Regions from separate parts of the Clostridium sp. RTP31139st1_H3_RTP31139_211217 genome, predicted to be linked through region 1. Evidence: riboswitches for the same ligand, from Rfam matches in the RefSeq annotation. Region 1 holds a riboswitch; the other holds the start of a gene.
What was found. A riboswitch is a leader RNA that binds a small molecule or an ion and turns the genes downstream of it on or off. The one in region 1 is predicted to bind glycine.
Positions count from the first base shown of each region.

Region 2: another riboswitch for glycine. It lies ahead of ABUA17_RS05765 (trimeric intracellular cation channel family protein); the one in region 1 lies ahead of ABUA17_RS04050 (alanine/glycine:cation symporter family protein).

Region 1 is NZ_JBCOAB010000006.1:7,410-23,850, reverse strand. It holds gene leuA (2-isopropylmalate synthase) at 1-1,618, shown strand, start outside; glycine riboswitch at 1,684-1,757, shown strand; glycine riboswitch at 1,758-1,849, shown strand; gene ABUA17_RS04050 (alanine/glycine:cation symporter family protein) at 2,156-3,562, shown strand; gene ABUA17_RS04045 (glycoside hydrolase family 73 protein) at 3,799-4,569, shown strand; gene ABUA17_RS04040 (acylphosphatase) at 4,639-4,911, opposite strand; gene ABUA17_RS04035 (ABC transporter substrate-binding protein) at 5,064-6,125, opposite strand; gene ABUA17_RS04030 (ABC transporter permease) at 6,127-6,939, opposite strand; gene ABUA17_RS04025 (ABC transporter permease) at 6,957-7,784, opposite strand; gene potA (spermidine/putrescine ABC transporter ATP-binding protein) at 7,768-8,826, opposite strand; gene ABUA17_RS04015 (helix-turn-helix domain-containing protein) at 8,901-9,440, opposite strand; gene pflA (pyruvate formate-lyase-activating protein) at 9,994-10,707, shown strand; gene ABUA17_RS04005 (3'-5' exonuclease) at 10,762-11,388, opposite strand; gene rocF (arginase) at 11,500-12,399, opposite strand; gene ABUA17_RS03995 (LCP family protein) at 12,829-14,193, shown strand; gene ABUA17_RS03990 (site-2 protease family protein) at 14,314-14,961, shown strand; gene ABUA17_RS03985 (Ppx/GppA phosphatase family protein) at 14,977-16,441, opposite strand, start outside.
Region 2 is NZ_JBCOAB010000009.1:26,814-43,254, forward strand. It holds gene ABUA17_RS05715 (ABC transporter ATP-binding protein) at 1-206, opposite strand, end outside; gene ABUA17_RS05720 (DUF8725 domain-containing protein) at 206-2,593, opposite strand; gene ABUA17_RS05725 (LPXTG cell wall anchor domain-containing protein) at 2,835-4,055, opposite strand; gene ABUA17_RS05730 (hypothetical protein) at 4,146-4,568, opposite strand; tRNA gene ABUA17_RS05735 (tRNA-Cys) at 4,720-4,794, opposite strand; gene ABUA17_RS05740 (class I SAM-dependent methyltransferase) at 4,907-5,482, opposite strand; gene ABUA17_RS05745 (ECF transporter S component) at 5,475-6,005, opposite strand; gene ABUA17_RS05750 (TIGR00266 family protein) at 6,264-6,950, opposite strand; gene ABUA17_RS05755 (prohibitin family protein) at 6,979-7,854, opposite strand; gene ABUA17_RS05760 (DUF8570 family protein) at 7,841-7,987, opposite strand; gene ABUA17_RS05765 (trimeric intracellular cation channel family protein) at 8,318-8,938, opposite strand; glycine riboswitch at 8,993-9,074, opposite strand; glycine riboswitch at 9,078-9,163, opposite strand; gene ABUA17_RS05770 (PIN domain-containing protein) at 9,196-9,621, opposite strand; gene ABUA17_RS05775 (hypothetical protein) at 9,845-11,038, shown strand; gene ABUA17_RS05780 (acetoacetate decarboxylase family protein) at 11,274-12,125, shown strand; gene ABUA17_RS05785 (DUF362 domain-containing protein) at 12,159-14,537, shown strand; gene ABUA17_RS05790 (hypothetical protein) at 14,986-16,065, opposite strand; gene ABUA17_RS05795 (DUF2441 domain-containing protein) at 16,081-16,441, opposite strand, start outside.

The DNA.
Region 1 (16,441 bases):
AACATGGCCAAATAATGTTATTGAAAAAGCACCAATTTGGTGTAGTGTTGATTTAAGAGATGGAAATCAAGCTCTTATAAATCCAATGAATATAGATGAAAAAGTAGAATTCTTTAATATGTTAGTTAAATTGGGGTTTAAAGAAATTGAAGTTGGTTTCCCTTCATCATCTCAGATTGAATTTGATTTTTTAAGAAGATTAGTAGAGGATAATTGTATTCCTGATGATGTAGTAGTACAAGTATTAACTCAGGCAAGGCCACATTTAATAGAAAGAACTTTTGAAGCTTTACAAGGAGTAAAACAAGCTATAGTTCATATATATAATTCAACTTCAGTTTTACAAAGAGATGTAGTATTCAATATGAGTAAAGAAGAAATAAAGAATATTGCAGTTGAGGGGACAAAGCTTGTAAAAAAATATACTTCTGATTTTGAGGGGAAAATATTTTTAGAATATTCACCTGAAAGTTTTACTGGAACAGAAGTAGAATATGCATTAGAAGTTTGTGATGCAGTTGCTGATGCTTGGGGTGCAACTAGTGAAAATAAGATTATTATAAATTTACCATCAACAGTACAAATGGATACACCAAATGTATTTGCTGATCAAATAGAATATATGTGTCAAAATTTTAAGAATAGAGATAGAATTATTGTTAGTGTTCATCCGCATAATGATAGAGGTACAGGTGTTGCTGATGCTGAGTTAGCTTTATTAGCAGGAGCAGATAGAGTTGAAGGAACATTATTTGGTAATGGAGAAAGAACAGGTAATGTAGATATATTAACGGTTGCATATAATATGTTTTCACATGGAGTTAATCCAATGTTAAATCTTGAAAATATAAATGATATAATTGAGATTTATGAAAGATGTGTAAAAATACCAGTACCGGTTAGACATCCTTATGCAGGAAATTTAGTATTTACTGCATTTTCAGGTTCACATCAAGATGCAATAAATAAAGGGATGAAGAAATATGAAGAAAGAGGCTCAAAAATATGGCAAGTACCATATTTGCCTGTTGATCCAAGTGATCTTGGAAGAGAATATGAACCATTAGTTAGAATTAATAGTCAATCAGGTAAAGGTGGAGTTGCATTTGTAATGGATTATTGTTTTGGATTTAAATTACCTAAATCAATGCAACAGGAATTTGCAGAAGTGGTACAAAAAATTTCTGAGAAAAAAGGTGAAGTTCAGCCAAACGAAATTATGGATGCATTTAAAGAGCAGTATTTATCTTTACAGGAACCTTTTAAATTAATAAGTATTTCTATATCAGATATCAATAGTGATACAGAGAAAACAACGAAAGTAAATGCTGTTATTAATTATAAAGGAGAAGAACGTGAAATAGAAGGTATAGGTAATGGACCAATAGATTCATTAGGTAAAGCATTATCTAATAGTAAATTAATAGATGTTAGTATAATTGATTATAAGGAACATGCATTGAGTACAGGTTCTGAAGCTGAAGCAGCAGCATATGTTTATATGAGTAGAAATGATACTAACAAAAAGACATTTGGTGTTGGAGTTGATAGTAATATTACGAGAGCTTCAATAAAGTCTATAATAAGTGCTTTAAATAGATTGTATGGAAGTAAATAAAAATTTTTATATTGATTGATTTGAAATTTATGTATATAATAAGCTTTATAAGTTAATATGTTCGGTTGAAGGTAATGGGAGAGCGATTTAGATCCACCGAAGAAGTAAATCTTTCAGGTATTAGGACCGTTACTGGACGAGCCTCTGGAGAGACTCATAAGAGCACCGAAGGAGCAAGGTTTAATTTAAAGTTAAACTGAAACTCTCAGGTAAAAGGACAGGGGATTAAGATTAGTTAAAAGTTAATAGTTAATAGTTAGTAGTTAAGGTTTAAACTCATTATTGAGTTTATTAGTTTTATCTTATGGATAGTAATTTACAACCAATTTTTAGGTTAGGGATAACAAGGAATAAGATTTAGATAACGAATTCTAATATTAAGATTGCATAAAAATTTAATCTTAATATTAGAAATTCACTTTATATTAAAAAATTCAGGTTACCTGAATTTTACCTTAGCGCCTAACTAAAAACTCTTAACTAAAAACTAACTCTAATCTCCTCCTATAAATTTATAATTTTAAGGAGGATTTTTTTATGGAATTTTTAAATGGAGTTGAAAAAGTATTAAATAGTATTGATGGGATAGTATGGGGGCCACCTTTGCTAATATTATTAGTAGGAACAGGAATATACTTTACTTTTAAATTAAAGTTAATACAAGTATTTAAATTACCACTAGCACTTAAATATTTATTTGTTAAAGATAATGAAGAAGGTGATGAAGAGGCAAAAGGTGATGTATCAAGTTTTGCGGCATTATGTACTGCTTTATCAGCTACAATAGGGACAGGAAACATCGTTGGTGTAGCAACGGCTATTGCAGCAGGGGGACCAGGAGCTTTATTTTGGATGTGGATTGCTGCATTTTTTGGAATGGCAACTAAATATGCAGAAGGAGTTTTAGCTATAAAATATAGGGAAGTAGATGAAAATGGACAAATGTCAGGTGGACCTATGTATTATATAGAAAAAGGTCTTGGTAATAAATTTTTAGCTAAAATGTTTGCTGTGTTTGGCGTAGGGGTAGCACTTCTTGGAATAGGTACATTTGGACAAGTAAATTCTATATCTAAAGCAGCATTAATATCTTTTAATATTCCTTTATGGTGTACTGCTATTATAGTAACTGTATTAGTTGCATTAGTAACTTTAGGTGGTATAAAAAGAATATCAAATGTTGCTGAAAAGATTGTACCATCAATGGCTATATTATATATATTAGGTGCATTATTAGTATTAGGATTTAATTTAAAAGAAATACCTTCAGCAATAATGTTAATAATAAATAGTGCATTTAATCCAAAGGCAGCATTAGGTGGTACAGCAGGTATTACTGTAGCTTTAGCCATTCAAAGAGGTGTTGGAAGAGGCGTGTTTTCAAATGAAGCAGGTCTTGGTAGTGCACCAATAGCAGCTGCTGCGGCTAAAACAAAATCACCAGTTAAGCAAGGTTTAATTTCAATGACGGGTACATTTATTGACACAATAATAATATGTACTATGACAGGTCTTGCAATTGTATTAACAGGAAGCTTTAACAGTGGTCTTGAGGGTGCTGAAATGACTACATTTGCATTTCAACAAGGATTACCATTTGCAGTTATAGGAAAGTATATAGTAAATATAGGATTAATTTTCTTTGCATTTACTACTATAATAGGATGGAATTATTATGGAGAAAGATGTATTCAATATTTAACAGGTGTAAAGGGCATTATATTTTATAAGATAATATTTATTGTTTTTGTAGCAGTAGGTCCATTCTTATCACTAGATTTAGTATTTATAATAGCTGATATAGTAAATGGATTGATGGCATTACCTAATTTAGTTGGATTAATTGGATTAAGAAATGTAGTAATAAATGAAACTAATGAGTTTTTTCAAGAATTTAAGAGGGAACAAAGTAATGCTTTAGAGAAAGTTTATGAAATAGAATAATGAAAAAGTTGAATCTGTTATAGGTTTTAGATTATAAATTTAGCCTATAACAGATTTTTTTATTATATATGTATTTTTAAAATTATGGTTACTTTAGTAATAAAAATATACTTAAAAAGGTAAAATAAAGTATAGGAGGTAAATATGATTTATAAATATCCAAAGGTGTAGCTTTAAAATATAGATGGAAAAGTGAAGCCACTAAAGAGTATTTTAAAATTATAGGAGAGTTTAAGATGAAAAGTAATATTAAATACAGAGGTTTAAATAGTTATGTTTTATCTGATAAGAAAACTATGCTTTATAAATTTGCTATGATAATTATTTTATCTTCATTGATGATTGTAACTATATTTAGTACAATAAAAATTAAAATTTCTCAAAGTGTTACAAATGTAAGATATATAAGTGAAGAAACAGGAAATGATAACATAAACGATAGTATTGAAGAGGAAAATAGTGCAGATGTAAATTCAGATATAAGTAATGAAAAAGTAGTAGAGGTAAATTTTAATGTTAATTTGGATGATGATAAGATAGAATTTTTAAATAAAATATCTCATGGCGCTATTAAAAGTTATGAGGAGTATGGGATTTTACCATCAATTACTATAGCTCAAGCCATATTAGAATCAGGATGGGGGCAATCAGACCTTGCAGTTACCCATAATAATTTATTTGGAATAAAAGCAGATTCTAGATGGAGCGGAGCCATTGCAACAGTCTCTACAAGTGAAAATTATAATGATACTACTATAGCTAACTTTAGAAAGTATGATAATATTGAAGATTCAATTGAAGATCATGGAAGATTTCTATATGAAAATTCAAGATATGCGGAATCAGGATTATTTTCAGGAAAGAATTATAAAGAACAGGCGCAAGCATTAGAAAATGCAGGGTATAGTACAGTTAGAAATGCAGATGGGGTAGCAGTTTATGCAGATAAATTAATTGCATTAATAGAAAAATATAATTTAATGGAATATGATAATAAAGTTAAATAGTAATATTAATAAAAGAGTTAAATGATTAAGGATTTATAAACATTTAACTCTTATTTTATGTGAATATAATTAATATTTTTCTGTAAATGTACGCTCATTTGGAAGAATTTCAATTTTCTTTTGGTAAAGTTCATCAACTCTAATGAACCTATTACCTTTTTTTATATCTTTAATATATTTAGTTATAGAAGAATCATCTCCTTGAACTTCCATTTCAACCATACCATTTTCCATATTTCTTACCCAACCAGTTAAATCATACTTTCTTGCAGTCATAGTACAAAAAAATCTAAATCCAACACCTTGGACACGACCATCTACTATTATGTAATATCTAACCATAAAATCCTCCTAAAAATAATATAATCTATTATAGATTATATCATATGTGATTTTGATGTTAATAATATGTTTATTTATAATTTTAAATTATAATATTTATAAAAAAACAGAATTATATACTATGAATGTATATAATTCTGTTTTTTATAATACTATTGAGAAAGCACTTCAGTAAATGCTGATTCGTATAATTTTAAAGTTTCTTGATTTAAATTAGTAAATAAGACACATTTATCTAATATAGAATCAGAAGGATATGCAGCTGGATTATTTTTAGTTTCATCATCAAGTAAATCATATGCTGCAGTATTAGGAGTAGAATATCCTATATAATCAACATTTTCTTTTGCGTTTTCAGGATCGCATAAGAAGTTGATAAATGCTTCAGCACCAGCTTTATTAGGAGCATCCTTAGGAATACATAAAGCATCAACCCATTTATTTGAGCCTTCTTCTGGAATAACATATTTCATGTCAGGATTTTCATTCATTATATATATTGCATCTCCAGACCAAACAGCAGCAAGCATTTTTTCACCTGTAATCATATTATCTTTGACTTCATCAACAACGTAAACAGGATTTGTTAATTTTCTTTGTTCTAATAATTCATCTTTAGCTGCATCTATTTCACTAGGAACATCTGAATTAATAGAATATCCAGCTTTAATTAAAGCTATAGCTAAAGAATCTCTTAAAGAATTAAACATATATACTTCATCTTTATATTTGCTATCCCAAAGTATATCCCAACTAGTTACAGGTTCTGTAATTCTAGAACTGTCATAGATAATACCAATAGTACCCCACATATATGGCACAGAGTATTCATTTGTTGGATCGTAAGATAAGTTTTTATAATTTTCACCTATATATTGATAGTTAGGAATATTGTTATAATCTATTGTTTCTAGCAAATCTTCTTGTATCATTTTTTCAATCATATAATCAGAAGGAACTACTAAGTCGTATGTACCAGGATTAGTTTTTACCTTTTGATACATGATTTCATTAGTATCATAAGTTGAGTAATTAACTTTAATTCCAGTTTCTTTTTCAAATTTTCTAATTAGAGCTTCATCAATATAGTCTCCTACATTAAAGAAATTTATTGTTCCATTTTCACCAACATTACTATTTCCACAGCCAGTGAAAAGAGAAGCAGTTAATATTGCAGCAGCTGCTAATGCAACTAAAGATTTTAATTTTTTCAATCTACACACCCCTTGAAGTAAATTCTTTTCTATTAACAATTAATAATAAAATTAATACTGTAATAAACATTAAAGTTGATAATGCATTTATTGATGGATTGATACCTTTTCTAGCCATGGAGTATATTTCTATAGAAAGATTAGTAACTCCAGGACCTGTTGTAAAGAAACTTATTACAAAATCATCAATAGACATAGTAAATGCCATTAATAATCCTGCAAATATCCCCGGCTTTATTTGAGGAAGTATTATTTTCCACATTGCATAACCAGGTGTTGCACCTAAATCTAAAGCTGCTTCAGTTATATTATGAGGTAATTGCTTTAATTTTGGTAATACTGATAATATTACATAAGGAATATTAAAAGTAATATGTGCTAAAAGCATTGTTCCAAATCCAAATTGAGCATTTATCCCTATTTTATTTAAAATAGGAAATATAAAAATAAATAAACTCATAAGTGAAATACCTGTAACTATATCAGGATTTAATACAGGTAGATTATTTATATTTAGTAGTGTTTTTTTAGGAACACCTTTCATTCTATGAATTCCTATTGCAGCTAAAGTTCCAATTATAGTTGCTATAATTGAAGCAAGTACAGCAATTATTAATGTATACTTTAATGCATCCATTATTCTTGTGTTTTGGAAAAGCTCACTATACCATCTTAATGTGAATCCATTCCATTTTGCAGTTGATTTTGAATCATTAAAGGAGAATATCATTAAGGTAACTATTGGTGTATATAAAAACACAAAAATAATTAGTAGATAAAATCTTTTAATGAAAGATTCAAGCTTTTTAACCATAATATACGTCCTCCTTATTATTTATCATCAGTACCTTCAAATTTATTCATGAAGGCCATAGATATTAAAATTATTATCATCATGAAAATTGCAATTGCAGATCCAAAGTTCCAATCATCCATTGAAGTATATTGAGTTTCAATTAAATTACCAAGTAGCATGTATTGGCCTCCACCTAATATTCTTGAAATAACAAAGGTAGAAACAGCAGGCATAAATACCATAGTAATACCAGAAATTATTCCAGGCATACTTAGAGGGAAAATTATTTTTGTGAAAATTTCCTTTCTACTTGCACCTAAATCTGAAGCTGCATTAATTAAATCAGTATCCATCTTTATTAATACAGTATAAATAGGTAAAATCATAAATGGTAAAAAGTTATAAATCATACCTAATAAAACTGCAAAATCATTATAAAGAAGATTAGCGCGTGCAAAGCCTAGGGTAACTAAAAGAGAATTAATTAATCCGTTTTTACCTAGAATAGGTAGCCAAGCATAGGTTCTTAATAAGAAATTCATCCACATTGGTATTATAAATAGCATAATTAAAATATTTCTTTTACCTTCACGCATTTTTGAAATTAAATACGCAACGGGATAACCTAAAATAAGGCAACCTAAAGTAGCTTCTACAGCTAAAAGAATACTTCTTCCAAAAACTTTTAAGTATTTAGGGTCCATTAATCTTTGAAAATTCTCTAGTGAAAAATGATAACTATCTCCAGATTTTATTGTGAAACCAAAAAATACTACTATTAATAGTGGAATAACAATAAAAAGTGAACTCCACACAACATAAGGTGCTGCAGGTAAAGCACTTTGATTATTTTTCTTTCTCATAGTCTTTCACCTTTCTCATTATATGTATTGATTCTGGATCTATTATTAAACCAACAGTGTTTCCGACAGTTGCGCTTTTTATATTATGAATAATCCAAGTATTATTTTCTGTAATAACTTCAATTTCGTAATGAACTCCTTTGAAGGTAACAGAGTTAACTTTACCAGTTAACATTCCTTTATCGGCAGTAGTTATTTCTATATCTTCAGGTCTAATTACAACGTCAATGTCCTCAGATGGATTAAAACCACTGTCTACACATTTAAATATAGTATCTGCAAATTTAACTTTATAATCCTCAAGCATTATTCCATCTAAGATGTTACTTTCTCCAATAAAGTCAGCAACAAAAGCATTTGCTGGTTCATTATAAATATCTTCAGGAGATCCCATTTGTTGTATTTTTCCCTTGTTCATTACAACTATTGTATCAGACATAGTAAGAGCTTCTTCCTGATCGTGAGTTACAAAGATAAAAGTAATACCAAGTCTTTTTTGAATTTTTTTAAGTTCTAATTGCATTTCTTTTCTAAGCTTTAAGTCTAATGCACCAAGAGGCTCATCTAATAAAAGAACTTGAGGTTCATTAACTAATGCTCTTGCAATTGCAACTCTTTGTTGCTGACCACCACTAAGTGAGTCTACAGATCTTTTTTCAAAACCTTCTAATGCTACCATTTTTAGCATTTCATGAACTTTTTTATCAATTTCATTTTTAGGTAGTTTTTTAATTTTTAGACCAAAAGCAATATTTTCATAAATATTCATATGAGGAAATAAAGCATACTTTTGGAATACTGTATTTAATTGTCTTTTGTAAGGAGGTACATCAGAAATATCATTTCCGGCAAAGACAACCTTTCCACTGTCAGCAGTTTCAAATCCTGCTATTATTTTAAGAGTCGTAGTTTTACCACAGCCACTAGGACCAAGCAATGTTAAAAATTCATTTTTTCTTATATTCAGCGAAAGATTATCTAAGACAGTATTATCACCATAAACTTTAGATACACCTTGTATTTCTATAATATTTTGACTCAAAAAAAACACCTCTTTCTTTAATATTAAAAGGAAACACCTTATCACATTTTTCTAATGAGTATATATAAATTTATCTAAAATGATGGGGGAGTAGAAATCCAAATAACCTTAGCTGTAGTTTTACCATCATTACTGATATAGTGATTTGCTCTAGGTTTAAAATAAAAACTTTCGTTTTTACGGACTTTATAAGATTTATCTCCTAAATGTAGAGTTATACTTCCAGATAATACATATCCAAATTCTTCGCCTTCATGAGGTTCTTCTTCTAGATATTTCCCACCAGATTCAATTGTTATCATTATAGGTTCCATTTCATTTTTTTGTGCATTAGGAACTAGCCACATTAATTTATATTTCAAGTCAGAATTTTCAGTTTCAAACATATCTTCGTATGTATAAGTTATTTTTTCATCCTTATCGTCACTAAAAAATTCTTTTAGGTTTGTCCCTAGTATTTCAAGAATGTCTATTAGTGTTGCTATAGAGGGAGAAGTTAAATCATTTTCTACTTGAGATATAAATCCCTTAGATAATTCACATCTATTAGCAAGTTCTTCTTGTGTTAATCCTTTTTCAATTCTCATTCGTTTAATTTTATCACCAATTTGCACAATTTCACCTTGCCTTTCATTTTGTTTGATAATAACTATTACTAAACTAAAGGTTTAAAATTACTAAACAAACAATGTTATTATATAGACATATAAACAAAAAATCAATAATTTTTAAAAAAAATGTTAAAAATATAATTTTGAATTTTCCTTTTAAAATAAGGGGTTAAAGTAAAAGAAATAAACATAAGTTTAACATTTATACATTAAAAGTTTAGTAAAACTAAGAATTGTAGAATTTAAATAAAAAATTTTAAAAAAAGAATTGTAGTGATAGTACAATAATTACTTTAACTAATACTATATAAAGTTATAATGAGTAAACTAAGCAAAAAAAATACTAATATAATAAATAAATATTAAATTAATTATTATGTGAATTATTATTTTAAACAAATAATAATTATTATGAATAAATAATGATTATGATGAAGTATTAACAAATATAAGGTTAAGGTGTATAATGAAAGAAAGAAAAAATTTAATAATTAAATAAAAAGATATAAGTAAAATTAATTGGTTAATAACTTATAGATAAATTGGAGGAAGTATAATGCTAAAAGGAAGAATACATTCAATAGAAACAATGGGCCTTGTGGATGGACCAGGAATAAGAGTTGTAGTATTTATGCAAGGATGTGCACTAAGATGTCAATATTGTCATAACCCTGATACATGGAGCGATAAAGGTGAAGATAATTTAGAATTAACACCAGAAGAATTAGTTAATAGAATAGTTAGATTTAGATCTTACTTTGAAAGATCAGGTGGTGGAGTTACTTTTTCAGGTGGAGATCCTTTAAGACAACCAGAGTTTTTAAAGGAATGTTTAAAGCTATGTAAAGAAAAAGGAATACATACAACTTTAGATACTTCAGGTGTAGGGGCTGGAAATTATGAAGAAATATTAAAATATACAGATTTAGTTCTTTTTGATGTTAAGCATTTAACAGCAGAAGGGTACAAGTATATGACAGGAATTAATATTGATGAAAGTTTAAAATTCCTTGAGGCATGTAAAAAATGTGATACTAAATTATGGATAAGACAAGTAGTTGTTCCAGGTTTAACAGATAATGAAGAATATATTACTGAATTAGGTAAGTTTATAAAAACTTTAAATAATGTAGAAAAAGTTGAATTATTACCATATCACTTATTAGGAGTAAATAAGTATGAAACTATGGGAATAAAGTATAGATTAGAGGGAACTCCAGCAATGGACAAAGAAAAATGTAAAGAACTATACAAGTTATTAGATATATAAAAAATATGTATAAAAGAGGATGTTTTAATTAACATCCTCTTTTTAGGTTTATAATTAAAGTTGACTAGAAAAAAATCCAGGTTTAATATATTTCTTTTTCATACCTTCTATAACTAAAAGATAAACGGCAGCAGTATCAAATCTTGCATCATGATAATTCCCACTACCTTGGAATAATTCATCAGCTTTTTTTGCAATAGTATCGTCAGAGATTCCTAAGAAGTTTATTACTTCAGAAAGCTTAGGGTTTTTTATGCCATTGCCACTTGGAGAAGGAATTTGACAAATGTTTTTATAGTAAGCCATAGTACAAAATGTCTTTTTAGGTTCCCAAGAACAATCAATCATACCAGCTTCATATAGAGAATTAACTTCGTGCTTTAAGAATTTAACATCAAACTGAACATTATGACCAATTACAAAATCAGCATCAAAGAAGTCAGACATAAAATCTTGAATTTGTTCAAGAAATTCTAAACCATTTGATAATTCATACAATTTTTCTAATGAAAAACCATGAACTTCTTCGGCTGCCGGATCCATTTCATCCACTGTAAAGAAGAAATTTTTCCCTGTTGTAGTTTGGGGTTTAGTTGAAGTATCAACTGTTATATAACTTAACTGACATATATGGCCAGGTCTTACACTAGTTGTTTCAGTATCAAAAAATAAAAGTTTCATCTGTGCCTCCAAAAATATTTTTATTGATTTTATAATATCATAAGTTATGTTAATTAACAATTTTTCATAAAAAAATGCTTTTTACTTACTTGAAAGTAAAAAGCATTTTTATTAATTCAATTCACTTGAGATTAACTTTAGTAATTCAACACATGTTTCTTTTGTTTTATTATTTTTATCTAAATCAGGATTATATTCTACAAAATCCATAGAACTTACTAAGCTTGTACTCATAATTCCTTGAAGAAGTTCTTTACTTTGTGAATAACTTAATCCATCGCTTACAGGAGTTCCTGTCCCAGGAACATAATCAGGATCTAAACAATCAATATCATAAGAGAGATGAATATTTTTTATATTCTTTTCTTTAATTAATGATAATAATTGATTTAATACTTCTTTTGTACCTAAGTTATTGATTTGTTCATTAGTCCATACATGCATATTTAATTCATTTATTAAATCTACTTCACCTTTGTCTAAATCACGACAAGCCAAAATAAAAACATTTTCTGGTTTGATTTTAGCTTTATCAAAGAAAATTGAAGTTAATTTTTCATAACCATAACCCATTGAAGCAGCTAAAGGCATACCATGAATATTTCCTGAAGGTGAGGTCTTGTCTGTATTAATGTCTCCATGAGCATCTATCCAAATTACTGCTAAATCATCTCCAAAATATTTACTTGCACCAGCAAGTGATCCTAAAGCTAAAGAATGATCTCCACCAACTATAAATGGGAAGGTATCATTTTCTAATGCTTCTAAAACTTTAGAAGCTAGTCCATTATTTGCATTAACAACTTGTGTTAAATATTTTAATTTTAAATCACCTTTATATTTTTCTTTTTCGCTAACTTTTTCAACTTCTATATCTCCTAAATCATAAACATTATGATTCTTTTCGAATATATCAATGAGGTTGTTTTTTCTTAACTCTTCAGGGCCCTTTTCTACTCCAGGTTTATCACAACCATAAAAAAGAGGCATTCCAATAATACTTATATTCATAAAAAGACCTCCAAATCTATTAATTTTTCACATTACTTATAATAATACTTTAAGATATATAAGTAAATATTAAAATTTTTTTATTTTAAAATATTCAATAAATAATATTTTCTTTAATAATAGTTTATCCAAAACAAGTAGAATAATGTTAAAATAATTAAAGTATATAAGTAATAAACTACAAAATAATATATAAAAAGAATAAAAAAGACTAGATACAACTTTAATGTGTAATATATACCACTTTTTTGAAAAAAAATTCTAAATCTCTAAAAATTTAATAAAACTTTGAAAGAAATTGTGGTATTATTATATTTATTATTTTATAATTATATAATGTAAGTTGTATAAACTACATTTAGAAAATAATAATAATGCAATATTTAACTTAAAAAAATGAATAAACATTTTCGAAGGGATGGCACAGCTATGAATGAACAAAATAAAAATAGAAAAAAGCGTTCTAGTAAAAAAAGATGGTCTACAAAAAAGAAAATAATATTATCGACTGTAGTTGTTTTTGCATTAATAATCGGTATGTTAGCTTCTGGATATCTTTATATAAGGAGTAGAATATATTCAGGGTTAAATCCATCAGAAATAACAAGCGATATTGACTACCAAGAAGTTGATGGTATAACAAATGTTTTATTACTTGGAACAGATGCAAGAACGTTAGATGAAGCTGCAAGAGCGGATTCAATTATTATAGCAACATTAGATAATAACAATAAAAATATAAGATTAACATCATTATTTAGAGATACATTAGTAAATATACCTGGACATGGCGAAGGAAAATTAAATGCAGCTTTAGCATATGGTGGACCAGAGTTACTAATAGAAACTATTAGAAATACATATGGAATAAATTTAGATAAATATATTATTATTAACTTTTGGGGATTTGAAGCTATAATCGATCAAATGGGAGGATTAGAATTTGATGTTGAAGATTATATGCTTGAGGAGTTAAATAAATATATTGGAGAATCTACTGGTGGAAATGATTGTCCAGTAACTGAAGCAGGAGTACAGATTTTAAATGGTAAACAAGCACTATCATATGCAAGAATAAGAAAAGGTGTTGGAGATGAATATGCTAGAACCGATAGACAAAGAGAGGTTTTAATAAAAGTTGCAGAAAAGTTAAAAGAAACAAAACCAAGTAAGTATTTAGGAATTATGAATAGCATGCTTGATTATATTAAAACCAATATTGATCCAATAGAAGCATTAAATATGGCTTATACTATTTATAAATTCCCGGCTTTAGAAATAGAACAATTACAAATACCTATACCAGAATTAGCAGATGGAAGATTATATAAAAATTTAGGTTGGGTATTTTTAATGGATACGGAGCAAAATGCAAAATACTTAAGAGAATTTGTTTTTGAAAATAAAATACCAGATTCATCAACATATGATTATGATTCTTTTAATGAAGCAATGTCAGATTACAAAGCAGAAGAAAGTGATTATAATGATAGACATAATATAAATCCTGAAGACTATGAAGAAAATAGTGTAGATGTTACTGAACCACCAGCATCTAATAATAGTAATCAAGGTGGAAGTACTGGGGGAACACCAACAACGCCACCAGTAAGTGATGAAAAGAAAGAGGAAGTAACACCTCCAACAACACCACCAGTAAGTGATGAAAAGAAAGAGGAAGTAACACCTCCAACAACACCACCACCAACAGAAGAACAAAAGCCAGAAACAACACCAAGTGAGGATATAGGTGAACAAGAAACTAATCCAAATGAAGTAAAACCAGCTGAATAGTAGAAGATAAAGCGATGAATTTAGTTCATCGCTTTTATTTTATTAAATTATTTTAAATAAGATATTATGTACCATAATATGTGATATAATGTTTTTAAAAGAAATGAAAGGAGAGGAAAGATGAGCTCATTTAGAATGCAATTACTTTACCTTATTTTAAAAATTCCGGCTATATTAATAGCTTTTACTGCACAAGGATATGCAAAAGCTTTGGTTGCAGATAAATTAGGTGATAAAACACCTAGATTTCAAGGAAGATTAACTTTAAATCCAGCAGCACATATAGATTTAATAGGGTTTATAATGATTTTAATAGCTGGATTCGGATGGACTAAACCATTAAATACGAATCCTAGTGCATATAAAAGGGGGTATAAAGATGCTATAAAGGTTTCTATTGCAGCACCTTTAGCAAATTTATTCGTAGGTTTTATAGGTATAATTTTACTTGTATTTACATCAAAGTTTTTATCAAGTATATTACCTGAAACAATATTCTTTATATTATTTTATATGTTAAAGTTTATAACTTCAATAAACATAAGTTTATTTGTATTTAATTTATTACCATTACCAGGATTAGCTGGGTTTGAAATATTTAGAGATATATGGCCAAAAACATTTTATAAGGTTTCAGATAAGATATATCAATATCAATTTTTAATACTTATATTAATTATTTTTGCTGGTGGAACTATATTATCAATTCCAGTTAACTTAATTTATAACTTTTTCTATACTATAGCTAAATTAATTTTTGGAATGTAATAAAAAAGGTGGCAATTAATTTTGCCACCTTTCTTTTTCTATAAATAAATCTCTATGATATATTTCTTTAAAGAAATTCTTTCCTCTCAAAGCTTGATGAATTTCAACATCTAAGTTAGAAGGCGATGATACAGTAATTATTACTTTTTCATCATCATAATAAACATTTAACTTTTTAACAACACCAACTAAACTTCTATCTAGACCTTCAGCAATTTTAACTAAAGCACCTAATTTATTAATTATATCAATATCTAATTTGTTAATTAAATAAGAAAACTGAGCTAAAGGTAAATGATAGTCGTTAAATCTATGCGAAGCTGCAACGGCTGCACTCATTAAATGTTCTTTATGAGTTAACTCATTAATTAAGGAATTTAAAATTATATAAAATGAATGCTTATGATGATTTTGATAGTTTATACTAGTACCACAATCATGAAGCATTGAACCTGCTTTTAATATATTTAAATATTTATCATCTAATCTGTGAAGAGGTTTTAATTCTTCAAACAATTGAGCAGATATAAAATACACTTGTTCAGCATGAGGAATATTAGCATTTAGAGAATTTAAAATACCATATATACTATAATCTAAAATATCATCCATAACATTATAATTTTTATAAAGATAATCATAAAGAATACCTTCTCTTATAGTATTATTACAAATTCTAATAACTTCAGGTGAAACCTTTTTTACTAATTCATTTAGGATTAGTAAAGAGCTAAACATGCTATCAACCATATCTAGATCAATTCCATCTATTTTTCTACGTAATTTTAAGTCTTTGCATTTTATTGTATTATAAATTTCATGTATTCCTACAGGAGTAATTTCGTAATTATTGATTATTTCTAAAGGATAATGAGTTTTAAATTTATCCATTTTAACTATGGTTTTAGCTAAATCACCTAGGAATATTATTGATTCATAATTATCATTTAGCCAAGAGATATCATCTAATTTATCTTTTACATATGAAGATGAAACATCTAAATTAGTATTTAAAATTCTATCATTAATATTAAAAGTATATGCTAAATTTATTCCACCAAAAGGAAGAATAGTAAAGTTATTTATTTTACCATCTTTGATATCAATTAAATTAGTTGATGTGCCAGTTATTTCTACAATAAGTGAATTGTTTAATTTCATGCTTCTATTTACTGCTAACACAGTGAATTTAATTTCTTCTTCTTGTGATAGTATTTTTAAATCTAAGTTAAGATTTAGTTTAATCATAGAAACAATAGATTCACTATCTTTTAAATCATGAAAGAAGCTAGTTGTTATTGCAAAAATTTCTTTTGCGCCAGAAGCTTCGCAAAGAGATTTATATGTTTTTATTGTAGATAATATATAATTTAACTTTTCTGAGCATAAAATACATTCCTTTGATAATTCATAACAGATTTTAAATGGAGTTTTCAATTCATCAATAACTTTAAAATAGCCCATTTCTTCTACTTCAGCT
Region 2 (16,441 bases), on a different contig from region 1:
TTATTTTTTATTGCATCTATTCCATCAACATAAACTTCTCCACTATCTGGTGATAAAAGTCCTGAAATAATCTTCATCGTTGTACTTTTTCCTGCACCATTTGGCCCTATAAAACCAAATATCTCACCTTTTTTAATCTCTAAATTTAATCCATTTACAGCCTTAAAACTTCCATATGATTTTTCAAGATTCTTTATAACTAACATTATTTCTCCACCCCTTTTATCATTAATTTTGGAGCTGCATTATTACCATCATTGCTAGCTACAATCTTTATTTGTATCTTATTATTTAAAGTATAGCTTCCATCATTTGATATCTTATAGCTTCCTGATGATAAACTAAATTTTTCATATTCATTTGTATTATAATTGTATATATAATACTCTCCATCAACTCCATATTGATATCCCCATCTATCAGTACCTGAATTAATAGTAATTTCTTTTACATCTACGTTAGTATCAATATCATATTCTAAAATTACATCACCATAACCATAAATATATCCTTCATAATAATCAAAGTTTGCTGTATCAGCTATAGAAGCAATATTGTACTCAAAATATCCTTCTGGAAAATTTAAATTTCCATCTTCATCCTTAAAATCTATATCTGCATCTTGTACTACCGCAGTTAAATCATAATTTGAAATTGATTTATTTTCTATTTTTAAACTATAATCAACCGGTAAGTCAGTAATAGCAATAATTTTTGTTTTCGCTCCAATATAATTACCATTACTTAGTAAATATAATAATGAAGAATATCTTTCTACATTTTTAAATTTCGGATCTCTCTTATCTACAGAATCATCCCATTGTGCATTATAATATTCATTTTGAATACTATCTGCATATCCTTGAATTCCATAACTATTTTTTATTTCTGCTTCTGAAATAGAAATTTGTTCTCCTGTACTTACTTCACCTAAATCCCATACACTCTGCCCAGATACTATAATTAATTTTTTAATATCATAGTCTAAATTATTTTTAATAGTTCCTTCTAAACTTCCATCTTTAATTTTTAAAGAGTTTTCTATTTTAGGTAATACTATTTCTTTTCCTGAAACCTCAAATTTATTCATTTCTGATACATTATTGGCTACTGTAAAATATGAATTATCTTTTATATATGTTGTTTTAATTTTTAAAGTTTTAGTTTCACTACTTGTATCTCCATAATAATAATAGTCATCAGAAATATACTTCATATTTAAATTTTCTTCTTTTTCTATCTTTAAATTACCTTTATTTTTACTTCCAATACCTATATATCCATTTATTTGCCCTTTTCCGTTTTCATCAGTTGATATAATATTAACTGAGTTTACTACAACATCCTTAAATTTCATCTTACTTCCTAATAAATAAATTAATATAGTAAATATTACTGCTGTTATAGGTATAAGTATCCATGTTAATTCATTTCTTTTCATCTTCTTTAAAACAACATATAAAACTATTCCAACTAAAACTGCATATGTTGCAAGTATTATTCCTAATGTTACTGGGCTTACTACATCTTGAACTGGAATATTTCTTAACATATAACTTGCTTGATAGCTTGATGAATTATAGCTGCCATTATAATCTTGTTGATAAATCTTATCAAACGTTTCTATCAACATATTTTGTAACATTAAAGTTGCATCACTACTTGATATAAAAGGCTCTAATCCTAAATCAAATGTAGTTACTAAAATAGTTCCTGCACCTCTATCTAATGAATAAACTAACTTATTTCCATAACTGTTATTTGTAACGGTTGCTCCCTCTAAAGTTATTTGTGATAATATTAAATTTAAATTTTCATTAGTAATAGCAACATTTCTTTCAATAGTTCCTTCTGAAGAAATATTTAAGAAGTTCTTATTTATGTTAGTTATTGTTTTACTTTCATTTGCACCTGTACCAATTATTAAAGTTCCACCTTCATTAACCCAATTATTTAAGGAACCATAATGATCTTCATTTAAATTGGCCATATTATAGTTATTTATTACTATTAAATCTAATACATCTATATTTAATCCGTTTTCACTCAGATAACTTTCATCTATATTAACGCAATTCATTCTTCCTACATTTGAATAAGAAGAATCAAAATAAGTTATATCTCCTAAATACCCTAATGCAGTAGCATCATCAGTTAATAATCCTGTTAGTGCATTTCCCTCACTTACTCTTCCAGAAGAAACATGAAATTTTTTTTCATATAAAACTTTATCATTTTCCACTAAACAAAGTGTTCCACTATTATTTCCATCTAAAAATTTCACTGGAATTGTTACACTTACACTTTCTCCAACTTTTGCGTAAACTTCCTTTGAATATGAGTTATATCCTCCTGCATAGTCAGATACTATCCTTAGCTCTATTTCTCCATTAAAATCTTTTTCTAAATTATTTATTTGTACAGTAACTGGCATATATTTTTGAGCCTTATATTTTCCATCTATACCATAACTTATAGTCAGATCATACTTATCATCATTTTTACTTGCATTTACCTTCATATTTGGTGCAATTAAATTAAAGATAAAGACTAATAAAATGGCACTAAATATTTTTATATTTTTTACTTTCATTCATCCTTCCCCCATTTTTTACATTATTTTACCTTTGCATATTATCCTATCATATTCTACCTTATTTTTCACTAATTATCTTTTCTTTTCCATTACAGTTTTCTTAAAAATTTCTTAAACTATTTTATATTTCATAAAAATAAATCTATATAAAAAAATATTACTGGAAATCAAATTTTCCAGTAATATTTTTCTAGAACTAAATTATATAAAATTATTTACAGTCTTAAATTTTCATAAATTATTTTTTATTTTTTACTATGGCTACACCACTTAAAATCATTAATATTCCTATTAATATAAAATTACTTCTACCTGTATTAGGTAATTTATCAATAGTATTTTGGTTTATCTCTTCTTTATTAGGTATAGTTGATGGATTAATTGGTTTATTAGTATCAACTATATTTGCTTCCTCATCTGGTATTGGCATTGGATCTAAATCTGGTATTTGTGTTGGTTTTAAATTTTTTATATTTGTAAATTCTACCGTTATTATTTGATTTGCTTCAATTTTTCCAGTTGAATTGCTTGAAGTTACTTGGTATTCTTCATTATCACTTTCAATTATTTCATACTCAACATTTGCTGGTAATCCTATTGCTTCTTTGCTTTCATTATCTCTTAGTTTAAAAATTGAAACTCCATTTTTAAACTCCATTTCTCCATACTTTCCATTTATAGTTTTATCTGAAAGTATTACTGTATATGTAAATTCTTTTGTTTTATCTGCTGCATTTCCTGATACTTTATTCGTTACTTTCAAATCTCCACTTGAAACATCTCCATATGTAAATTCAGTCCACAAATGTGTTCTATTTGTATAAAGTCCCGTCATTTTTTGATACTTTTTACCTTTATATTCAATATCTTTTAAAGGGGAATACTGACTTGGTTCTTTTGCCCACATTATATTACTCCATATTCTGAATTCTTCATCACTTTCAGGCATATGATCTGAAACAAAAACATAATCTTGATTTCCATAAATATTATCTACTGATCCATTCATTAATGAAATTCCATCTGGTAAATCTAATATATACATTCCATTATATTCATCAGGCTCTTCTATTCTAAAATTCCCACTATACCATTTTCCATCGCTTCCTTGAGTAAATTTAAAATCACTTTTAACTTCAATTTTATCACTTAAAGGTTCTTCTGCAAGAATAATAAAATCAGAATTAGCATACTGCATGAAGACTTCACCAAGTTTATAATTCGATATATCATTTAAGTTATTAGATGGAACTCCATAATCATACATCAATTTCCAAATTGCACTTTGAGTATTATTATAGGCTTCTTCTTCAGTAACATAATAAGAATCTGAATACATATATGCAAATGCCTCTAATGGGTTATCAAAATTAATTAAACATATTACTGCTTTATAAAATGGGTTAACCATAATATCTGGTTTTGTTAAACTACTATTTATATTAGTTTCTTTCGTCATTAAAACATCATAAATAAATTTTAATAAAACATCTTTATTCTCACTAAAGTTATCAATAGTAAATTTATGATGTCCTAATTCTGGGAATGCCTATACAAGAATAGGATCTGGCTTTAACATATCATTAAATTCTTCTTCAGAAGGAATATATCCATCTTTATCTTCAATAATTTCGTAAAGTCTCATTCCATTATAAGGATATCCCATAAAAAGAATCTTTTTCAAATTTTTAATCATTTCATCATAATTTTGAATATCCTTTGAATCAAGGTACCCATATACATAATCTGGAATCTGTTGTCCATTTTCTGTTATGTGTGGCCAATTAAGTTCATTATTCATACAATAAACAACAATATCTTCTTGAGTGTTTTTAGGATCTTCAATATAATGAATACCATCATAAAATATTATTTTACATAATGTCCCATCTGCAAAGGTACTTTTTGATATAAGTGTTATAAACATACACAAAAAAATCATTCCTGAAATTAATCTTTTTAGCTTTTTCATATTATTTACTCTAACTCCTTTAAATCTAAATATTAATTTCTTATTCTCAATACAAATGAAATATTTTTATTTACTATCCTTTTATTCCAATATTTAACAAAAGGGGTTATACACTAATATTTAGTGTATAACCCCTTAATTTAAACTATTTTGGAGGCGCCACCCAGATTTGAACTGGGGAATAAAGGTTTTGCAGACCTCTGCCTTACCACTTGGCTATGGCGCCTTATATTTATTAGTATATATAATACTCTTCAAAATGTCTAGACTTTTTTATATTTTAAAGTATAAGAAGCTATAAATTCAGCTCCTTATACTTTATAAATGCTAAAACATGTCTACTTATTTTTTATAGCTTCTATATAATAAATTTCCGAATTATCAATAGTAGTTCTAGTACTTAAGTATTTATTTATTATTCTAACATTATCTTCTACAGGTAATAGTAAATCTTCTTTAACTAAATCACTTTTAGAATGCACATGGTTTATTTCATTTCTGCTTTGAGAATGAGCTATTATAACTTTTCCATTTTCATTTAATAATTTATATAAATGTTCAAATAATTTTTCTTTATCTTTAAAATGAGGGTATGCTGAATATATAAATATATAATCATATCTACCTTCATTAAAATTCATAATATCAGATACTACAAACTCAACATTTTCTTTCTTATATTTTTCTCTTGCTACTTCTATCATATTTTCTGAGATATCAACAGCAACCAATTTTGATGGCGACTTTTCTAACAAATAACTAATTAATATACCTGTTCCTGTTCCTATATCAAGAATTTTTGAGCCTTTCTCTATATCCGATAGTTGAAGTATTTTTCTTATTTTTTTATCATCATGATGACACATTTCATCCCATTTATAAGCTAAGCTATTAAAAAATTCTCTATTATTCATTTATCACAGCTTCTCCTTTTTTCACATGCTCTACAGCCTTTAATACTACTGGTATTAATATGAGCTGAATAATTATTCCTGGTATTGCTTTAATAAAAGTTGTAGTCAAAAATGCTGTAAATACAAAAACATTTCCACCTACTGTTAATAAAATATAATTTGCCACTCCAGATACTATTCTTCCAACAACCATAGCTACAATTAATGATATAAATATATTATACTTTTTATCTTTATATAATAGTCCTGTAACTATTCCATATGTTGCAAGCTCAAATGCCATAGAAACTCCTGTTGGGAATATAGCTGGCATTCCTAAAAGTACTGAATTAACAAAAGGTAATAATATTCCTAAAATCAAACCATACTTTTTTCCTAATATTACTCCACATAATAAAACTGGAATATGCATAGGTAAAAATATTTGTCCTGGCAAACTAGTTACATGAAAAACATAAGGTATAACTATACCTATTGCAAGAAACAATGCGGCCCATACCAAATCCTTTGTTTTTTCATTCATAAAAACTCCCCCCAATATTATATTTCTATTTTCCATAAATTGTTTAATAACAAAATTGTATCATTTTTAATTTTTTCCAACAACCTAGTTATACCTATATTATTTTTATTTTTCTCCTTAATTTCTATTATATTTTTTAAAATAACTACTTATAGTACAATCTGCTACAATCATTTTAACATTTCAGCCACTCATAGCTATATTCAAAGATATAAAAAGAAAGAGCTGTCAAATTAACCGCTCTTTCAATATAAATATTTAATTATTTCTTGATGCTGGTAAATATGGTATTATTCTTTCAGCAAAACTTGGCATTGTCATAGTTTGAAGATATACTCTACCTGGTCCAGTTAAAGTCGTTAAAAACAATCCTTCTCCCCCAAATAATATATTTTTAAATCCCTTTACCATTTTAGCATCATATTTAACACTTCTTTCATAAGCTGCTATATTTCCTGTATCTACTATTAATTTTTCTCCTGGTGCTAAATCTTTTGCAACTACACTACCATCAATTTCAAGAAATACTTTACCTTTTCCTCTTACTTCTTGCATTATAAAGCCTTCTCCACCAAAGAATCCTCCTTTTACACTTCTATTAGTTGTAAGTGATAGATTAACACCTGGCTCTGCACATAAAAATGCACTTTTTTGACATACATATTCTCTTCCATCAGATAAATCTAGCACTATTATTTCACCCGGAAATGATGAAGATATTGTTATTTCTCCCGGATAGTGTTTCGCTGTATATGTTGCCATAAATATTGAATCCCCAGACATCATACGCCCTAAACCTTTAAATAATCCACCTTTCATATTCGTATTCATTTCTATATTTTCCGTCATCCAAGTCATTCCACCAGATTGTGTGTAAATACTTTCCCCTTGATTCAATCTTATTGTTACAGCAGGTAAATTTCCTCCAAAAATATTATATTCCATTTTATTTTCCTCCATTATGTTTTATTTATTATTCTATGTTATTTAAATCTAAAAGCGGACTTATATCACCTGACGTAACCTTTGGTAATACACCATCCCACTTTTCAATATACATTTTACTTAAAATTTCATCATTAAGATCTTGTGTTAAAATCTTATTTGCCTCAGCTTCACCTTGTGCTTTGATAATTTTTGCATCTGCTTCACCTTGTGCTTCAACTTTTTTTCTTTCAGCTTCTATTTCTGCTTTTTGTGCCTCTATTTTAGCAGTTTCTAACTCCTGTTGCTTATTTATTCTTTCTTGAATAGCTTTAGCTGTTTCATCATCTAATTCAATTCTAGAAAAATTTACTGAATCAATTATAATTCCATACTCATAAAACTTCTCTTTTACATGAGCTAATACATTTGAATTTAACTCTGATCTTTTTTCACCATATATATCAATTACTGAAAAAGTAGAAGATACTTCTGAAGTCCATGCTTTCATCTTACCTCTTATAAAATTATCCTCTATCTCTTTACCTGTTTGTCCCTTAAATCTAGTGAATGTTTCTGGAAGTCTATCTGAATCAAAATGATAGCTAAACTCTAAATCGACATTAACGGTCTTCCCATCTGATGTTGGTATCATAAATGAATCATCATCTAAAGAACCTTCCTTTTTATCTCTTGAAAGATACGCCTGCTCAGTTGCTACTGAATATTGTGATACCTTTTGAAATGGTGAAACAATTCTTAAACCTTGAGTTAAAATGTTATCTTGAATACCACCTCTTAAATTATATACAACTCCAACATATCCTGGTTTTATTTTATGTGTTGACAGTGTTATTAATACTCCTCCCACTACCATTACTCCAGCAACTACTATTCCACCAACTATTTTATTACCTTTTTTCATTTTTTTCGTCCCCCTGCTCATTAAATATTTTTTCATAATATCTCCTAATAAATTCTCCTATTTTTTCAAAACAGGGTGAAATTATTACCCAAAGTAAAACTAATCCTATTATAATAATTAAAGCTAATACCATTTCCTCCCCCTAAAAATTTAAATATGTATTTTTTATCTTTTTATACATTTCTAAAAATTATTTAAAACATTTTCTATAATTGTATTATATAGTATTAATTAACTTATATCAAATTGTTATTTTTTTATTTTGAGCTCTTATAGACCATATAGTAGCATATTTGATCTTTAAATTAAATTAACACATATTTATACTATATTTACGTTCTATTTCATTTTCTAAGGTTATTTAATAAATATTATACAAAAAAGGTATGAGGATTTTCCTCATACCTTTACTTATTATTTTAATATTAGTCTTTTTATATTCTTTTATAAATTAAACTTTCACTTAACTCTCTAAGAATTCACTTTTTCTGCATACTACTGGTAAATTAATAGTCTTATAATAACTTACCATTCTTATAATTACTATTGCTATTAACGCAATAAATTGTGCTACATCTACTCCAATTAGTGGATAAATAAACCAAAGCAAAGTTACTCCTATAACTCCTGCAACACAATAAATATCATGTTTGAATATTTGTGGTTTTCTATTTGTTATAATATCTCTTAAAACACCACCACCAACTCCAGTTATACTAGCTGCAAATATGAATAACATATAATTATAATTACTACCAATAGCTTTAACTGCTGCAGATACGAAAAATGCTGCTAGTCCAATAGCATCTATAAAAACAAATAAATTCTTGTGCTTTAGCCTTCCTTTTAAAAGTATGGCAAATAAAGTTCCAGCAATAATAAAAGGAATTGTCATATAACTTGTAAAAAATACTGGTATTCCAACATTTGTAACAATATCTCTAAGTACGCCTCCACCCATTGCTGTAATTATTGCAATTATATATATTCCAAAAACGTCAAATTCCTCTTCAATTGCTACTATTGCTCCTGATACGGCAAAAGCAAAAACTCCTATATACTCTAAAATTGTTATGTAGTCCAAAAAAAATCCCCCTCATTTATTTTTACAATAGACTAATTATTAAAATAATTGCGCCTCTGTCTTTTTACCTGAAAGATTCTCCTACTACATTTAAGATTGCTTCGTCGGTGTCTTTTATACATTAGACTTTCCAGAGTTTTCTCAAAATTTGGTCCTTTTGCCTGAGAGTTTGCCGCACTTTCCCCTTCGGCTCTGTAACTGTACAGTATCTCCCAAATTTCTCAACGAAATACCTGTAAATTATAATATATCTATTATCACAGTTCAATATCTAAAATACTTTTAACTCTATTTTCACCTAAAATGTAATTAGCTATATTAAATAATTCCTTATCTTCTGTGATTAAAGTTAAACTTTCATCAGTATAACAAGCACATATTTGTAATAAATCATTTTTTGATAAATTATTATTTTCAAATCTTCCTTTTATTTCGTAATCATATATCATAAAGAACCCACTCAGATAACTATTTTTAACTTCAATACTACAGGGTAAAAGCTTACAAAACCTTTCACTTAAAATTTCTTGCCTTCTATATATCTTTTTCTCTTTAATTGAAAGTTCTTCTAATACTTCTTTTAATATAACAACTTTATTTTTCTCTATCAATTTTCCTAAAAGCATTGAATTATCATTCCAAAGCTTAATAACAATATTAGTATCTAATAAATATTTTCCCATTTTCAATTCTCCTCTTTATTATCTCAATTATTATATAAATTCTTTTTCATTGATTAAAGTTCTATACATTAAAACTAAAAGGTCCTTATCTAATACTATTCTTAATATAACATATAATAAAATATTTTACTTTAATTTATAAATTTACTTTTATTTCACAATATTTATCCTAATAAAATAAGTTGTTAATGTAATTTTTTAAATCCATAAGGAGGATATTATTTTGCCTGAACTATTTACACAACCAATTTTTATAGATAATGAAGGTTTTAAACTTGATGAAGCTGGTTCATTAATTGCTGGGGTTCATATAGATGCAGATAAAGCTTATTCAGAACTTCCTGATTTACTACAAAAATTTATCAATACTCAAAATGAAGAAGTTTGGTCAGAAATCGAAAAGAAAATTGATTATATATATAGTGGTATCTTTATTATGCTAAATTATTTAGATGAAGAAACAAATTTTATGTGTAAACTGCAAGAGGAAGTTAAAAAAAATAAAATTTTACTATTTAAACCCAATATAATGTCTCCTGATTGTATATCTGGTTATAATCACGGTGCAGGTTCAGCCTATTCACTTGCAACAAAATGGCCTATGGTTGCTGCAATTATGCGTTGGTTTCATGATAATGGTAATATAAATTATTCTCAAATGGGATTAATTGAAGGTTGTAATGATTTAATTGCTTCAATATGCAACAAAACCTTTAGTTCACAAATTAATAAGATAATTACTAACGAAGGAATATTAGAAGGCAGAGTTGAAGGTTTAGTTGATGGTGAAATTAAAACTTTTGATGGTGGTTGGGGATTTTATTATGTACGTAAATATTTATCATCACATTGTTCACAAGATGAATCTGATAATCCAATGAATGGATACGAAGAAAGCTGCAACGGCATACTCCTTGCCCCTGGTGAAGCCAAGAATAAACTAATGATTTATGATATTAATACGCTTCAGGAAGTTCCTTCTAGAAAAAGTATTTTTCTTGAAAAATTCTCACTTGCTTTCAAGCTAAGTCAACAAGAAAATCAAGAAAAAGATTTATTTTATAATAAAATGATATATGGCAAAGGCTATTGGCCAAGCTTTAAAACCGTAGAATATTTATATAATATGACATATGTATATGGAGGCCAATCTTTAAAATCAATTTCCCTTTCTTCACCATATGGATGTTTATTTCAATATTGTGATATAGTAAAAAATTCTGGTAATTATACCAAAAATCCCTCAACTGCTCTATCAGATTACTTCAAGGATTTAAATTCTGGAGAAAAACCTTTACCTTTTACCTTCTTTGTCCCTCATGGCTTTGGAAAACTAAACGGAATTAAAGTTCCTAATACCATTGAAACAAATGATCCAAAACTAATATTTACAGCTCATTTTAAAGAAATATGGTAAAAATTTCACTAATAAGTATTTAAACTATCACTATAATTTATTGGAACTGTAAACTAAAAACATACAGCTCCAATAAATTATAAAGTATCTACTATTGCCAACATACTATAAATGAAATTTATGTAAAATTCACTAATATTAACTCTATTATTTATAAAGAATTTCTTATGTAACATTTTGTAATCATAAGTCATAATATGTATAATAAAAATTTATTAAATAGGGGTGAAGTTTTATGTCTAAAAAATGTAGTTTTATTAAAACTCCAGATGATTTAAAAGCAATAAATAAAGGTTTATCTAAAATAACTACTCATGGAACAGAAACTTTAAATTTGTTTTGGAACACAGATATAAAAATATTAGAAAAAATATTACCACCACAACTTAAACCAGCTTCTTCAATGGTAATTGTATATGTATGTCATATTCCCTATATTAGCTTAGGAACCCCTTATTCAGAAGCAGGAATTATTATACCTGTATTATATAATAATGAATCTTATAACTATATGTTAGATGTAGTTTTATCAAATAATCAAGATATGGCTATGCTTATTGGTCGCGAAATCTTAGGCTTTCAAAAAAAACTTGCAGAAAAAATTACACTACACCGTAATGGAGACACAGTAACAGTATCAGTAAAACGTAATGGAATTAACTTCTTTAATGCTACAGCAGAAATAGTCACAAGTAATATTAATACTAATAATCTTACTACTAACTCTTCAAGCATTAATCAACCATCTATTTCAAAAGGTTTAACTATTACTTGTAATTTCAAGTACAATTGCAATAGGTTTCTATTCAATAACATTGAACTACAAGAATATGAACAAGAAACAATTTTAGCCTCTACAGAAAAAGCAATTATTACTGATATTAATTTAACCCCTTCACTTGACAATCCTTGGTCAGAGCTTAAAGTAATTGAGCCACTAGGAGCACAATATCAAATCACTTCAGAATCATATGAATATCCACCTACCACTCTTGAAAAACTATATGGTCCCGAATATTACAAATATTTATTAGGAAGATATGATTCTTCTCAAATGGGATATCCCTATAGAAATTTTAATGATTAGAATTAATATTTTTTAAAATGAGGTAACATTATTATGAATATAATTAATAAAGAAATTCTAGTCAATATAAACATTGCTGATATGGATAAATACGGCTCTTCAATCACTGGTATAAGATTAAATGTTAACAACGCTTATACAGATATTCCAGATTTACTAAAAGAATATATAGATTCTAATGAAGAAGATAATGAAAGTTGGCAACAAATTCAAAATAGAATTAATTATATATATTCTGCTGTTTCCATAATGCTAGCTAAATTAGATGAAGAAACAAATTTTATACTGAAAGTTAAAGAAGATATATCTAATAATAAGCTATTAATATTCAAACCTAATTTAATTTCTCCTATATGTATTGATCCTACTACTCACGGTGCTGGCTTAATGATTTATTTAAATACAAATTGGAGTATAATTGCTGCCATTATGCGCTGGTTCCACGATTATGCTAATATCCATTACTCTCATATGGCTATTGCAGAAGGTGGCTGCAGCATTGAGCTTTATGGTGTTCAATATAGTAAGTATACTAAGCATACAATAACTAATGAAGCAATATTTGAAGGACGATCTCATGATTTTTATGGTGATGATGATAACTTTTATGGCGGATGGGGATTTTATTTTGCTCGTAAATATTTATCTTATCACTGTACTAGTGATGAAGATGATAATCCAATGAATGGTTACGAGGAAAGCTGTAAAGGTATTTACCTTTCTCCTGGTGAAGCTATTAATAAAATGATGATTTATGATATTAACCAATTACAAATAGATAGATCTAGAGGGCGAACTATTGATATTCCTGATGGTCAAAATTATTCTGAAATTGTTTTGCATAAGGTTATTGTTGGCGGAAATAGTTCAGATTTAGAAGATATAAAACTTTATCCTTGTTGTGTTTTAATTAATGTTCCTACCATGAAACTTCATGCTCAAGATTTAATTACTAATGCACTTAAAAATCTTGGACTCGGACTTTATCCACTTCAATGTGCAGTAACTGAAAACCCATCTGATACAAATTGGCTTTATGGATCTCAAAACACTAAAATACCGAGCTATAGAAGTTTAGTTCCACACTCTCCATTAATTATGAAAATAGATGGGAATACTCATCTCCCTATGCGAGATAAATATGGAAGGTATATTATAAAACGCACTGCCGGATTCTCTGGAACACAATGTGATATTATTAAAGCTGTGCAAAGTCAAGGAATATTAATTGTTAATATTTCTGATAATATTAATATAGTAAATGTTGTTCATGCTGTTCCTACTGAGGCACAACCTATTCCTGAAGGTTTTATTTGGGCCTCTTTAGATTGCGTAGCACTTGATACTTTTTGCGCTCGTTATTGTTTCAATACCCTCCCAATGTTGGAGTCAAAAAAACTAAAAAAAGAATACCACTTCCCAACTGAATTCATTCATGATGTCCCTATAGCCAAAATTAAAAAACAACAAATAGTATCTACACTTTGGGTTGATTCTCCACTCTTTAGATACTATCTTTACAATGATGCTGAAAAAAGAGGTATAGGTTCCTGTTCATATTATATAAAGGGAGTAGATCTCACAAATAATACTAAACTTGCCTCTTATCATGGTCACCTTATATCTCTTAGTAATAATAATATGAATGAATTATTAACAAAAACACTTTACTATAATTCTAATTCTATACTTCATAGCTTACAACCAACTATACTAAGCTATGCCAAATCTAATGATACTTTATTCCATAGTAATTTATATAAAGAATTACTTGCTGGATTTGATGAAAATCATGATGGAATAATTGATTATAATGAAAGAGGTACTGGCTTTGAAAATTCACTTATTGAAGTAATATCAAATACTTCTGATATTTCTGCTTTTGAAAAGTATGCTGACTTAAAAGCAACCTATCTAAGATCATTATTATGGCTTAAATATTCTAACTCTAAATGGAATGCTGACGGACATGATTTTTTAAAAATGAAAATTCTTACTATGCAACTTTATGAAGCATTTAAATTAAGTAATAATAAAGAACTGAACCATGATCTGTTTTTTCATAATATGGTATATGGCAAAGGCTATTGGCCAAGCTTTAAAACGGCTGAATATATTTATAATATGTCAACTATATATGGAGGCACAACAACTGAAACAATTTCTGAATACTCAGCATATGGTTCAATATTTAAATATTGTGATATTGTATTAAATAATAGCCATTACACCAGTTCTACAAATGCTTTATTAAATTATTTTAATGACTTAAAATCTGGAATAAAACCTCTACCTTTTACTTTCTATATACCTATTGGATTTGGGAAAATGAATAGAAAACCTATACCAAATACAGTAGAAACAAACGATCCAAAATTAATTTTTACAACTGAATTTAATGAAATTTGGTAATATCTTTTATATAAAATACTTTTTTTAAATGCTATTTTAAAGCTAAAGAAGGTTTATACTTTTTTAATTGAGATAAACCTCCTTCTCCATTTTCATATTTGAAATAAAAATACCTTTTGCTATTACATCAGTAAAAACAAAAGGTATTTAATATCGAAAGTACTATGGTTTTCATTATGTATTCCATAGTCAATTCAGTTTTCACCCATTTCTAGAACTACTAAATTTACTTAAAAGTCCTATTCATCCCATCCTTCTGGGAATTCAGCATTGTGGTAAACTTCTTGAACGTCATCATCACTTACCAATTATTTTACTGTTCTACTAGGTTTATTACTACTTTTTACTTCAAAGCATATTAACAGTTACCTTAACTGAAAACATCAGTAAAAACATAATCATTATATAATAGTAACTATATTATGTAAATATTACTTTGATACAATATTTATTTATTTTGCTTTCTAATTCTTATGTTTTCAGCTTCCTTGGCTTCAATAAATTCACTAAATTCCTTAATATTTTTGAACTTCTTTATATATTCATCTTTAGTCATAAATTTTAATAATTCATGTACTGTAACTTTAAGGATAAGTAATTCTTCTACATTACAAATTCCATATTCTGTGTAAAAATCTATTTTTCCATGCATCAAATCATTTCTTACACTTTTATAAACACTAATAACAATACCACTTATTTTCCTAGTTTTTTTAGGTTCCTTAAATATATACTTTGGCAAGTTTTGATATATTTCTTTTTTATCTATTACATTGAAAATTATCCTTAACTTTCTTCCAATATATGTACTATCAAATTCATGCTCATCATTTTCTCTAAAAATATAGTTTAAAGCAATTGCCCATTTAATAACTCTTTCTGAAGAATACCCCTCATTATATATTGAATAAATAATCTCTAATGTCTTACAAATCTTTTTTTCATAATCAGTTTTATATTTAAAATCTTTTTTTAATATTTCTAATACATCTTTTATACTGTCCATATCATAATCTATATTTTTTGCTACTAATTCTTCACTTACAATATTAGGACATATCATATATTTTCCATTATATATAGACATATAAGAGTTTAAACCTTCTTCAACTTCAAGTATTGCCTTATTACTTATAACTATTTTTCTTTCACAATCTGGGCTTTTTTGTTTACTATATATTGCTAAATATAATGCCCCAATTGTTTGTTTTAAAATTTGTAATGCTAATGAATTATTGCCATCCTTGCATATATTTTTATAATTATTATACTTCCTCAAATCAATAACAGCAAATGTTGTCACTTTATTAAATTCATTTATAAATAAAAAATCACTTTGTAATTCCTTATCAATTATATTATTGAACAAATAATTACTATCAACAAAGTCAACATACCCTACTTTTAAAATACTATTTTTATCTAATTTTAATCCAAGTATTGGATAAATAAACCTATCTTGATTAATTACTTTATGAGCATATCCTAACTTAATATTTTCCCCATATAAACCATATAATTCCTCCAACTATTTAAAATTTATTTACTCTATCTTTTGAATAATTTTAACAGGTGGTTCTAAAATATATTCCCAAAAACTTTCATCATTTTTCAGAAATTCTTTTAATGCCTTTCCTTGCCAATAATAATCAGTTAACATTGATGCAACAAGCATAGATTGATTCTCTATTACCAATTTCTGAATTGTATCTACTAAAAACATATCAGCCTTAAAGATGTTTTCTGCTTCAACTTCCCAAATATCATAATCACTTATATTAATATTCATTAAAGAACATAATTGATTAAATTTATCTAAATTATCAATTGCAAAAATAGCATTTGCCCTTGAAGGTAAATTCTTATCTATTGCTTGTCTACCTTTTTCTAATATTAATTCTGTT